4 regions of the Halomonas sp. 3D7M genome follow, and region 2 is predicted to be linked to each of the others. Evidence: predicted binding sites of a transcription regulator. Region 2 holds the regulator's gene; each other region holds the start of a gene.
What was found. The regulator FNR, encoded in region 2, switches genes on or off when oxygen is low (the NO sensors DNR and NnrR bind a similar motif). The targets are predictions, from matches to a motif close to TTGATNTANATCAA.
Positions count from the first base shown of each region.

Region 1 (3,118 bases), on a different contig from region 2:
TGCTTGTACATCGTCATCCGCGGATTCGATGCGATACGCGTCGATGGCGATATCCTGGGTGGCCGAGCCAAAGGCTATCAGCAGCGCAAAGGCTGCTACCCAGCCTAGGTTGCCTACGGGACTGACTCCCGCTAAGCCCATCAACCCTGCCGCAATCATCCCCTGGGCAAGCAGCATCCAGCCACGCCGCTGGCCAAACGTGCGGGTTAAGATCGGCAGGGCAAGTCGGTCAACGATAGGTGCCCAAAAAAACTTGATTGAGTAGAGCATGCCAATCCAGGCGAAGAAGCCAATGGCGGCCACTTCAACGCCGTCACTGCGTAGCCATGCAGAGAGAGTGGAAAACACTAGCAAAAAAGGTAAGCCTGCTGAAAAACCTAGAAACAGCATGGTGATGACAGGTGCACGACAGTAAATACCTAACGCATCCAGCCAGCTGCGCTGGGGAGTAGGGGTGGGCATATTGGTTAACACTCCAGGAAAGAAAACGTCTGCATCGAGGCCCGCTAAAAACCGCTCAGTGGTAGACTAGGCCTGATATCCATGACAAAGCCGATAGCTTACCGGAGAGGAGTTTTCAATGTCGATTACAGCCCATCAAGTAGTCACTTTACACTACGTGTTAAGCGATGTGCTTAGCGATGGCAGTACCCGCGTGCTAGATGACTCCAACGCACGTGATAAGCCCTTAGAGTACCTCCATGGACACGATAATATTTTGCCCGGTTTAGAGAGTGCTCTGGAAGATAAAGCCGCTGGAGATGAGCTGCGTGTCACGCTTGCGCCTGCTGATGCCTACGGCATCCGTAATGAAGACTTGGTGCAACAGGTGAGTCGTGGGTCGTTTGGCAGCGCAGCGCTTGAACCCGGTAGCCGTTTCCAAACAGAAGGTGAAGCAGGCCCGCAAATTGTCACGGTGGTTAGTGTTGATGGGGACATGGTGACGGTCGATACAAATCATCCGCTGGCAGGCCATACGCTTCGCTATCAAGTCAACGTGCTGGAGGTGCGTGATGCAACCCGTGCAGAGCTGGCGAAAGGCCACCCTCTACCGCCGGGAACCGAACACAGCAAAGTAGAAGATCGAAAAGTGCTTTAGCAGCAAGTTTTAGGGGCTTTAAGTTTCACAGACTTTAAGTTTCACAGGCCTTAAATCTTCAGCGTGCTCAAAATTGACAGTGTATTTTAAAGCTGCAGCGTATTTTAAGCGTTAAAAACTGACCCATATCAAGTTCCTGATGGGCCGCAAATAACCCCGCTGAAAAGCTTGACCCAGGTCAGCTTCCTGCCGCGATTAACGCACTAGGATGGTGTCATACATCACGGCAGGAGGGGATCACCATGTATTGGGATGATGCTGTTATTTTCGGTCTAGTTACTGTCGCGTTAATGATTGCTTTCATGGTTGGTTGGGTAGGTTTTATTGTACGCGACCACCTCCGTAAGGATGAACGTAAAAAGCATTAACGCCGTTGTGGTGACCGTCGTCAGGGGAGGGAGCTTGCTTTTAACAGCGAGCTTCCTGTTGCCGGCCCAGTTGGGTCGGCTTTTTTATTAATTAAAACTATGTTTTCGAGTATTCGCATTAATCGTCTGGTAAAGTACCTAGTTGTACAATAAGGCATTGTACCGCAAGGAAGCCATTTGCCATGAATGCTGCTAATTCAATCGTTGCCATACGCTGTTGCGCTCATCATTATCCCAAAGCTAGTGTTGCCTGTATTCTTCTATTACTTAGCTGGCTATCAGTGCCGGTCTATGCTCAAGCATTAAGCGTCATTAATGGTGAAAAAACCACAGCACTCTCTCTTAATGAGTTACGTCAACAATCTACGATTACCTCGCCAGTATTTGATCCTTTTCAAGGCCGAGAACTAGAGATGCATGGGCTTGAATTCCGTCGCTTTCTCATTAATCAGTTTGGCGAAGTTCCTCCCGCATTGCACTTTACGACATGGGATGATTACGAAGTGACGTTAGATGGCTGGGATGATCCTAAGTGGTTAATGGTCACGGCAGAGAGTGGAGAGCCACTTACATTGCGTTCGCGGGGGCCATTGCGGCTGGTTGATCTGGCTTATAATGATCAGCGTGATATCAAGAGCCTGCGTGAGTTCAACGACTGGATATGGATGATTCGAAGTATTGAGGCCCGTTGGTGATCATTGAGCCGCCGCCTTCTCCACCTGCCGTACCACTGCCACCCCCCGTTCCTTTCGCTAGGAAGCGCCGCTATGTAACGTGGTTATCATTGAGCCTCATGAGTTTTATGGCATTGATGGTAGTTATTGTTTATGAGGCGCGCTGGGTATATCCCGAAATACAGGCTTACTTCAGCCAGACAGGCAATTTGACAGGGCAGCAATTGGCTACCAGGTCTCGGGCATATTTACAGCTCGCCCAACAACATTTGTTAAGCGAACAGCCCTTTGACGATGAACAGCGACAAACGGTTAGGCTTAATCTCGATCTTGCCTATGGGCTAATTGATGTCGAGGTATATCGTCAAAGGTACAGCTGTACCCAGCCGAGTTTACAAACCCTCAATTTACTAACAGAGCGCCTTACAGAAACTACCGTGACACCGTTTGATGCTGCAGCTGAACTGTTGGGCCCAATTGATTGTTTAACGAACATTGAGATGAATCAGCTCGACCTGCGTGGTATGGCAATTAATGAGTTTTCCGAAAGCACCCGACGGTATAATCAGATTCTCACCTATTCGAGCATGGTGATTTTTGCACTAGGGCTGCTGTTTTGGGTAATGCATGAGCGTCAGTTACGGCGTACAGAGCGTGCGACTAAGCAAACCATAGCCTGGATGCAGCATGCGATGCGTGATCCGCTGACGGGGATAGGTAACCGCAGTGCGCTGCATCAGGATGTCGCTACCAAAGAAGGGGCTGCGCTTGCTTTGATCTTGGTCGATATCGACTTCTTTAAGCAGTACAACGATTCATTGGGACATCCTGAGGGGGATCAACTGTTACGGCGCTTAGCCAGTCTGCTGAAATATGTACTGGGAGCAGAGGCAAAACTATACCGATTAGGCGGGGATGAGTTTGCCGCAGTATTGCCTTGTGATGATGATGCGTTATTGATTGGCTACTGTGATCAA
Region 1 is NZ_JABUZF010000163.1:918-4,035, forward strand. Features, by position in the region: gene INT22_RS07965 (AmpG family muropeptide MFS transporter) at 1-462, opposite strand, end outside; gene INT22_RS07970 (FKBP-type peptidyl-prolyl cis-trans isomerase) at 581-1,099, shown strand; gene ccoM (cytochrome c oxidase subunit CcoM) at 1,342-1,467, shown strand; gene INT22_RS07975 (hypothetical protein) at 1,650-2,162, shown strand; gene INT22_RS07980 (GGDEF domain-containing protein) at 2,270-3,118, shown strand, end outside.
Region 1: the regulator FNR is predicted to act here: its motif matches at 1,218-1,231, upstream of ccoM (cytochrome c oxidase subunit CcoM).

Region 2 (3,118 bases):
ACACGGTGCTGGCGCCTAACGCTGAGCATCTTGGGGCGCTAGCTGAATTCATCGGTAATCGGCCGCTAATTGGTTGGCAGTTAGGCCGCTCGGTGGAACACCTTAATCTTTTGTTTAAAGCAGGGTTGGGATTTGGTTTGCCCAATGCCCAGGTCGATGTTGGTAAGCTACACTATCGCCAACTGCGTCGCTTACATCCGCAGTGTGAGACGAACGGCCACTTGACGGAAGCGCTCGCTCGTTGGCAAATGCCCGCTCTTCAGTGGATGGGAGTGCTGGGGGATGCAACCGCAAGCGCGCTTTTATATCTGCGTTTGCAGCGCGAGATCGCCCAGCAGGGATAGTCGTTACTACCCTCATGGGATGAATCCACGGGTTTATCTTGGGTGGACGTGGTGAGTCTTGTTAGAATGCCCGCTGCTTCTTCTACCATCGGCAGTGCCTACACCATGCTACAACCTGACTATTTTGACCCCGCAGCGCCTGATACTGTTTCTGTTGACAGCCCTGCTGTTAATAGCGCACAGACACCATCCGAGCATCACGCCGCTAAACAGAAGCGTGAATTTAATAAGCTACAAAAGCGCTTACGGCGAGAGGTTGGCAACGCCATCATTGATTATCAAATGATTGGTGAAGGTGACAAGGTGATGGTGTGCCTGTCTGGCGGCAAAGATAGCTATACGATGCTGGAGATACTGCTTAACCTGCAGCGCAACGCGCCGGTTAATTTCTCTCTGGTCGCCGTCAATATGGATCAAAAACAGCCAGGCTTCCCGGAGCATGTGTTGCCCCAATACCTAGATAAAATGGGGGTTGAATACCACATTCTAGAGCGTGACACCTACTCGGTGGTGAAAGAGAAAACCCCGGAAGGAAAAACGACCTGCGCGCTCTGCTCACGACTAAGACGTGGCTCTCTTTATGGGTTTGCCGAGGAAATTGGGGCTACGAAAATTGCCCTAGGGCATCATCGTGAAGATATTTTAGAAACGTTATTTCTTAACATGTTCTTTGGTGGCACTTTGAAAGCAATGCCTCCCAAGCTTTTATCTGACGATGGCAAGAATATTGTCATTCGCCCCCTTGCCTACTGCAAAGAGGCTGATATTGCAGAGTTTGCTCGGCTAATGGAATTCCCGATTATTCCCTGCAACTTATGTGGCTCTCAGCCCAATCTCCAGCGTCAAGTTGTCAAAGATATGTTGGCTGAGTGGGATAAAAAACATCCAGGACGTCTAGAGAGCATGTTTAAAGCGGTGACCAATGTAGCGCCTTCCCAGCTAGCAGACCGCCGTTTATTTGACTTTGCTGGCCTTGAAGCCAAACAAGCGGCGTTGATGGAAGGGCGTATTCAGGCGCTTAGCGTGGACTAGCCGACTGTTCTTCCTCTTCAGTTAGCGTGATGAGGCGCCGCATATCTAAAATATTAACCTCGCGCCCTGAAACAGCCACCACCTCTTGCTGTTGAAAGCGGCTAAGAATACGGCTGACCGTCTCTACCGCCAAGCCTAAGTAATTGCCGATGTCGGCGCGGGACATGGAGAGTCTGAAGCTATAAGGCGAGTATCCACGTCGACGAAAACGGTCTGAAAGGGTGACTAAAAAGCTGGCTAGTCGTTGATCGGCCGTCTTACGCGATAGCAAGCGCATCATGCGCCGGTCATCCCGCAATTCTTTGCTCATGCTCCGATAAAGCTGGCCACGTAGTTCGGGCAGTTCTTCGGAAAGCAGGTCCAAGCGATCAAATGGAATTTCACATACCGTTGTGGTTTCCAGTGCAATGACGCTACCGGGGTAGTGCTCTTCATCAATTCCGTCCAATCCCACTAGTTCGCTGGGAAGGTAGAAATTTGTCAGCTGATCATTGCCGTTCCCTTCGCTGGTCACCTGTTTCAGGCTGCCTGAGCGGACGGCATACACACTGGTGAAGTGATCGCCCTGGCGAAACAGGGGCTCGCCTTTTTTGAGCGGTGCGCGGCGGCGAATGATGGCATCAAACTGGCCCATATCCTCAAGCTCTAAGGCAAGCGGCAGACACAGCGAGCTTAGGCTACAGGTCTGACAGCGCGCCTCTTGCAGTAGTGAGCGTCGTTGGCTGGCGGGGTGTGGCATATCATTCTCCCTTTCTCGTTAGCCATCATAGGCCCAGAGGCAAGACGTCTCAACAAGCTTATACAATCTTAGAGTAGCGCTGAGTCGGCTGGTCAGCTATGCGAGCATCAAAGGCCATCGCCAAATGGCGAATCAGCAGCCGCCCAGTGGGGGTGGCGCTAATAACTTGCCGATGGCGAGTGATTAAACCGTCTTGCTCAGCTGTCTTCAATTGCTCAATTGCGGTGGAAAAATAATCACTAGCATCGATGTGCCAACGCCTTCCAACTGCCGCTAGATCAATGTGCATGTCGCACATTAGCCGTTCAATCACGTCTCTTCGTATTAGGTCATCCTTATTTAACCTTAATCCTTTGACGGTTGCCAGCTTACCTTGATCTAAGGCTGCTTCATATTGGCCAAGCTGAGTCGGGTTTTGTGCGTAAACGTCGTCAACCCGTGATATAGCGGATACGCCTAAGCCAACTAAATCGCACTGTGCATGGCTAGAGTAGCCCTGAAAATTGCGTTGTAAGGTGCCGTTGCGCTGTGCAATCGCTAGGCTATCGTCAGGTCGTGCAAAGTGATCCATGCCAATATGCACATAGCCTGCATTAGTCAGCATTTCTATGGTGGTATGCAAAATAGCCAGCTTTTCATCAGCGCTGGGAAGGTCCGTTTCGTTAATGCGTCGCTGTGGCGCAAAGCGGGTGGGCATGTGCGCATAATTAAATACCGACAGCCGTGCGGGGTTGAGTTCGATGACTTGGTTTAGCGTCTCGGCAAAGCTTTTTTCGGTTTGAAATGGCAGCCCATAAATCAAATCAAGATTGAGTGAGCGAAAACCAAGACGGTGAGCTTCTTCCATTAACGTTTCGGTGAGTACCCGGGGTTGTACGCGGTTGATAGCTTTTTGTACCTGCAGGTTTAAATCCTGTACGCCAAGGCTTAGTCGATTAAAGCCGAGAGATTGTAGGTGGCGCAAAGTAAATACGTCTGCTTCGCGAGGGTCTATTTCAATAGC
Region 2 is NZ_JABUZF010000261.1:19,721-22,838, reverse strand. Features, by position in the region: gene INT22_RS16990 (DNA polymerase III subunit epsilon) at 1-344, shown strand, start outside; gene ttcA (tRNA 2-thiocytidine(32) synthetase TtcA) at 411-1,376, shown strand; gene fnr (fumarate/nitrate reduction transcriptional regulator Fnr) at 1,363-2,115, opposite strand; gene hemN (oxygen-independent coproporphyrinogen III oxidase) at 2,174-3,118, opposite strand, start outside.

Region 3 (3,118 bases), on a different contig from region 2:
CTATCGGTGTTTGGATTAGTCTTTTTGCCTACTTTGCGCTCATGATCGCCATCGGCATTTATGCCATGCGCAAAGCGACATCTTCATCAGAAGATTACATGCTGGGGGGACGTGGCCTCAGTCCACAAGTAGCAGCTCTATCGGCTGGCGCTTCGGACATGAGCGGCTGGTTGCTGCTTGGGTTGCCCGGCGCAATGTTTGTTTCCGGCTTGGGATCCGCCTGGATCGGCATTGGCCTTCTGGTGGGTGCGTTCTTCAACTGGACCCTGGTCGCCCCCCGACTGCGTGAACAGACGGTTCACTACGGTAATGCGATTACCATTCCAGCCTTTTTGGCAAACCGATTTCCGACACGTGCGCATTCACTGCGCACGGTGTCTGCTATCGTTATCGTCATCTTTTTCGCGGTTTACACGGCATCAGGTCTAGTCGCTGGGGGCAAACTGTTTGAAAGCGCGTTTGCCGGTATTTTTAACATCGGCGGCATGAGCGACTACGCTGTAGGCATCCTCATTACACTTGGAGTGGTACTTGTCTACACCGTTGTTGGCGGCTTCCTGGCCGTGAGTATGACTGACTTCGTGCAAGGCTGCATCATGATGCTGGCGCTAGTAATCATGCCTGCAGTGGTGCTATTTGGCGAAGGCGGCGGTGGGTTCTCCCAAGCATCGCAGACGCTAAATGAAGTCGACCCCACCCTGCTATCCTGGACGTCAGGGCTGACCTTTATTGGCTGGCTCTCTGCGGTTACCTGGGGACTGGGGTACTTCGGTCAACCCCACATCATTGTGCGCTTTATGGCCATCCGGACGCTGAAAGATGTCCCGACTGCCCGTAATATCGGCATGAGCTGGATGCTTATTTCCCTGATTGGCGCGGTCTCTCTAGGTCTGTTTGGCCGGGCTTATGCAGTCCGCAACGGCATGGATATCGAGGATCCAGAAACGATCTTCATCATTCTGGCGAACCTGCTATTCCACCCGCTGGTCACCGGCTTCCTCTATGCGGCACTGCTTGCTGCAATTATGAGCACCATTTCCAGCCAATTGTTAGTATCGTCGTCCTCATTAACCGAAGATTTCTATCGCCTGTTCCTAAGAAAGGAAGCAACCGATAAAGAGTGCGTAAAGGTCGGTCGAATCTGTGTCGTACTGGTTGGTCTGGTGGCCGCTGTGATTGCGTCAAATCCGGACTCGCAAGTTCTTGGGCTCGTAAGTAATGCCTGGGCTGGCTTTGGCGCAGCATTTGGCCCGCTGATCATTCTGTCGCTAATGTGGTCTCGCACGAACGGAGCTGGCGCCATTGCAGGCATGGTAGTGGGTGCTGCTACCGTCATGATTTGGATTGCATTAGGCTGGAACGGAGAATTTATGGGTGGCCCCGGCGTGTACGAGATCATCCCTGGCTTCATCGCTGCCTTTATTGCCATCTTGGTGGTTAGTAGCATAACTGCCGATGCGGGTGAATATCAGCATATTGATCGCTAGACGAGCGTCAATGACACACTCAGCTTAATTAAACAATTAGCTGATTATTGAGGCCTTCCCATGCCACGGGAAGGCCTCTTTCACTTCTGACAGCCTCTTTTAAAAGCCCATTATTTAGCGGCGGCGCTCCACTCTTTGCCCCAGGTCAATAACCTGCCCTCCTCTACCCGATACACTCTTTGCATGGTTCGCGATCATGTCGAACAACGGTTCATGTTAACCACTCACTGCAAAGACTCACATTAATGGTCAGGAGCAATGCTATGCGCCATAACTCTCTTTCAACACTGCTCACCACTGGACTTGCAGCAGCCACATTGATGGCAAGCGGCCAAGTTTTAGCTTACGGCGCTGGCGATTTCTTTACTCGCGTGGGTGTTGCCAAAGTGGAGCCAAAAAGCGACAACGGTTCATTAGCCGGAGGCGCGTTCGCGGTTGATGTTCAGGATAAAACCGATTTCGCATTTACCCTGGGCTACCGCTTCCACGACAAAATGGGCATCGAATTACTGGCAGCCCTACCGTTTGAGCACGATATCGCCCTGAACGGTGATAATCTTGCCTCTACCAAGCACCTTCCACCAACTCTAACGCTCCAGTACTACCCGCTAGGTGGCACTGATGCGCGCGTACAGCCTTATGTCGGCGCAGGTATTAACTACACCTTTTTCTCTGATGAAGAGCTAGCCATAGGCGAACTGGAGCTGGACGACTCCTGGGGTGCCGCTGCTCAAGTGGGTATCGATTTGCTTATCGATGAAAACTGGGCACTTAACGCAGCCGCGTGGTATATCGACATCGATACTGACGCGACCGTTAACGGTGCCGCTGCAGGCACGGTAGAGATTGATCCCTTAGTGGTTATGGCAGGCTTAAGCTATCGTTTCTAACACCGCTACAGCTGTGCTAGCGCCATAATCGCATGAAAAATGCCCAGTCCCGCTGCTTGCGGTGCTGGGCATTGTCTTTGCTGATACCCTCATCACACTAGGCTTCAGCTTCTCGTAGTAGCGCGACCTAGTTTTCGGTAACTAGCTGATCTATCTTTTCAACGGCTCGAACAACCAGTAGCTGGTCACTGGCACGAACTTTTTCCTGCATTAGATATGCAGCCACTGCCGGCGCTACATCGCACTTGGCAGGCATAGCGGCCTGGGCATCAATCAGTGCATTTAATCGAGCGATAAAAACAAATCGAATCCACTGAGGCAGCGACATCGTGTCGATACAGAAGGGTTGCTGACTATTAAATGCTGAAATATCAGGCGTTGGCATACGCCATAAGTTAGCGGCCTTCATAGTGGCTTCAAGCTCAAGAAGCGCGGTTTGAAGCTGTTGATGGACGCTCATAAGCACCTTTTCCATTTGAATCAGTAAAGCTTTATTATCCCAGCACTGTGGGTAAGTTGCCAACCGTCTGACAGAGTTTGTGTGTTATTCACAGATTCACAGAAAACCTGCAAGAGGCTGTGGATAAACTATGGAAAGATGTCGCTACTGTTACTCTCATGCGGGTTACACCATGTTGTGCAATTTTTAACCATTTTGATAATAAAGCACGGATTAATCAGCGTTTGCGGCTGACAGTGACACATCAGCAAGGTAGAGTGCAGGCTTGAAATGCGGAAGGA
Region 3 is NZ_JABUZF010000238.1:36,437-39,554, reverse strand. Features, by position in the region: gene putP (sodium/proline symporter PutP) at 1-1,487, shown strand, start outside; gene INT22_RS13640 (OmpW/AlkL family protein) at 1,751-2,377, shown strand; gene INT22_RS13635 (YqcC family protein) at 2,505-2,837, opposite strand.
Region 3: the regulator FNR is predicted to act here: its motif matches at 1,623-1,636, upstream of INT22_RS13640 (OmpW/AlkL family protein).

Region 4 (3,118 bases), on a different contig from region 2:
CTACCTTGAGGATAAGCGGCGTATGAATGCGGGCGTCAGGGAACTGAGCGTGCGCTCGCGGCTCGCTATCCAACGCTATTGCGCCCAAGTCACGGCACGCATCAATGCGTGCTTGCGTCTCCCGCGACTGGAGGGCACCCAGCACCGTGCAGGCGCGGTCGTTGTCGCTTAGAAACGCTTGGACAGCTTTGGCAAGCGCTGCCGCCACGTCGTCAAAACTTAACGGGCCATCTGCTGTTGCAATACCGTTTCTGGGTACATAAATAGCCTGAGGGGTCGTACACATCTGTCCGGAATAGAGGCTCAGCGAGAAAGCTAGGTTCGCTGTGACCGCTTTGAGGTTTTCCACGCTGTCGATAATGACCGTGTTGACACCGGCTTTCTCAGCGAACACCTGAGCCTGAGTGGCGTTCTCTATCAGCCAATCGCCAAAAGCATTGGAGCCAGTGAAATCGATCAACTTAACCGCAGGATCAAGCGCCAGCGTTTTGGTCAGCGGCGCATCCACAGTGTCGGGAGCTAAACTCACTAGACAGGGATCAAAGCCCGCTTCTTCAAGCACCTGCTGAGCAACCCGTGTGGTTATCGCCACTGGCAGAATAGCGCCAGGATGCGGTTTAACAATGACCGGGTTGCCTGTCGCCAGACTGGCAAACAAGCCGGGATAAGTGTTCCAGGTAGGGAAAGTAGAACAGGCCACTACTAGCGAGATACCGCGCGGCACGATGTGAAAACGCTTATCCATCACGATAGGTTCATGCTTGCCCTGAGGCTTAACCCACTTTGTGGTAGCGGGAATCTGCGCCATCGCCTGCCAGGCATGGGCCACGGCTTCAAGTCCGCGATCTTGGGCATGCGGCCCACCCGCCTGAAACGCCATTAACGGCCCCTGGCCGCTAGTATGCATCACCGCCTGGGCGATCTCAGGGCTCATGGTATTTAGCCGTGACAGGATTTCCAGACATACCCCCACACGCGCCTCAGCCCCGGCATCCCGCCAGTCACGCATTGCGACTTGCATGGCCGCTATCAGCTCGTCGGGGTTTGGCTGGTCATAAGTAATGCCAAGTTCAAACCCATAGGGTGACACTTCGCCCCCCACCTGCTGAGTGCTGCCAACACGATTAAGCGTAAATGGTTGATTGAGCAGTGACTCAAATCTCGATGGTGCCGCTTTAACGGCATCTTCCGGGTATTTGCGCATGCTTTCTGGATAGGGTGTCCAAAAATCACGCCTAGAGATGGCGCCGACAGCCTGGTTAAGAGTCTCACGGTGAAGGTCAAACATCTGCTGCGCTGATTGCGTCATGGGGCGCTCCTGCACTCATTTTTTGATACGCTATATCAACGAAGATTATATTTACCGTAACAAAACATCAAACGCTTTGCCTGTCACTGCTTACTCGAGCAGTAGCTAATCACCATCAAAAAATGCGATAAAAACTGGCTTATGGTGACTTTCATTAGTTACTTCCAGGCATTTAATACCATGGTCTAGCATTGATTTTTTATTCGCAAAAACAAACACAAACCATTGTTAAAAATACACAAATCATCAAAACCGCCAACAAGCGACACGTTATCAACCAACAATAAGCATTGATGCGTATCAAAATAAATCTATACTCGGCAGATATTCATCCTGTGCGCCACAGGCCGAACTGAGGTAACAATGCCCACTACGCTCAAAATAACCCCACCCCTGGAAGGCGTTCTATGCATCACGCTGAATCGCCCTGAAGCACTGAATGCGCTTAATACGCAACTGCTCGGCGAGCTCGCCGACACCTTGAGCGACGCGGATAGTAACGACAACGTGCGCGCCGTGGTGATTACCGGTAATGCAAAAGCATTTGCCGCCGGTGCGGATATTAACGAAATGGCTGAACGTGACTTGGTGGGCATGCTGGAAGATCCTCGCCAGCACCACTGGGCCACCATTACGCGTTTTCGCAAACCGATTATTGCCGCGGTCAACGGCTATGCCTTGGGCGGCGGCTGCGAACTAGCCATGCATGCCGACATCATCATTGCCAGCGAAAACGCCCTGTTCGGCCAGCCAGAAATCAACCTGGGCATCATGCCCGGCGCTGGTGGCACACAGCGCCTGCTTAGGGCGGTGGGCAAATCACTGGCGACCCAGATGGTGCTGACTGGCGAGCCCATTTCCGCTCGCCGCGCCCTCGAAGCTGGCCTGATTAGCGAAATTACCCAGCCCGAATTAACCCTAGAGCGCGCCATGGCCATTGCAACACGCATTGCTTCCAAGGCTCCGCTGGCAGTGCGCTTGGCGCGGGAATCGTTACACAAGGCGATGGATACTGACCTAGCCACCGGCCTGCGCTTTGAACGCCATGCGTTCACCTTGCTGGCGGGCACCGCTGACCGCGAAGAGGGCATTCGCGCCTTCCAAGAAAAACGACCTGCCACTTTTCAAGGGCACTGACACAAGGATACTCCCCATGAGCCAAGCGCCCCTGCTTTACAGCGTGGAAGACGGCGTCGCCCGTATCACGCTGAACCGCCCCGACAGTCTGAACAGCTTCAATACTGACATGCATGCCGAAATGCGTAAGGCGTTAAAAGCCGTGCGTCAGGACGCCAGCGTTCGCGCTTTGTTACTGACCGGCAACGGCCGAGGCTTCTGCGCCGGTCAGGACCTTTCCGACCGCAGCGTCGCGCCCGGCGAGCAAGCGCCTGACCTCGGTGAGTCGCTTGAGAAGCGCTACAACCCTATGCTGCGCGCCCTTAAAGATATGCCGTTCCCGACTATTTGTGCGGTAAACGGCGTGGCCGCCGGAGCCGGTGCTAACATCGCCCTGGCTTGCGATATCGTATTGGCCGCGCGTTCAGCAAGCTTTATTCAGGCCTTCTGTAAGATCGGCTTGATTCCAGACTCCGGCGGTACTTGGACACTGCCTAACTTGGTCGGCATGGCGCGCGCCAAAGGCCTAGCAATGCTGGGTGACAAGCTTCCCGCCGAGACCGCCGAGCAATGGGGCATGATCTGGCGCTGCGTCGATGATGAGGCGCTACAGGAAGAAGCCATGAACATGGCTCGCCATTTGGCCACTCAACCGACGCGCGGCTTGGCACTGATCAAGCGCGCCCTGCACGC
Region 4 is NZ_JABUZF010000258.1:9,819-12,936, forward strand. Features, by position in the region: gene paaN (phenylacetic acid degradation protein PaaN) at 1-1,309, opposite strand, end outside; gene paaF (2,3-dehydroadipyl-CoA hydratase PaaF) at 1,673-2,446, shown strand; gene paaG (2-(1,2-epoxy-1,2-dihydrophenyl)acetyl-CoA isomerase PaaG) at 2,463-3,118, shown strand, end outside.
Region 4: the regulator FNR is predicted to act here: its motif matches at 1,600-1,613, upstream of paaF (2,3-dehydroadipyl-CoA hydratase PaaF).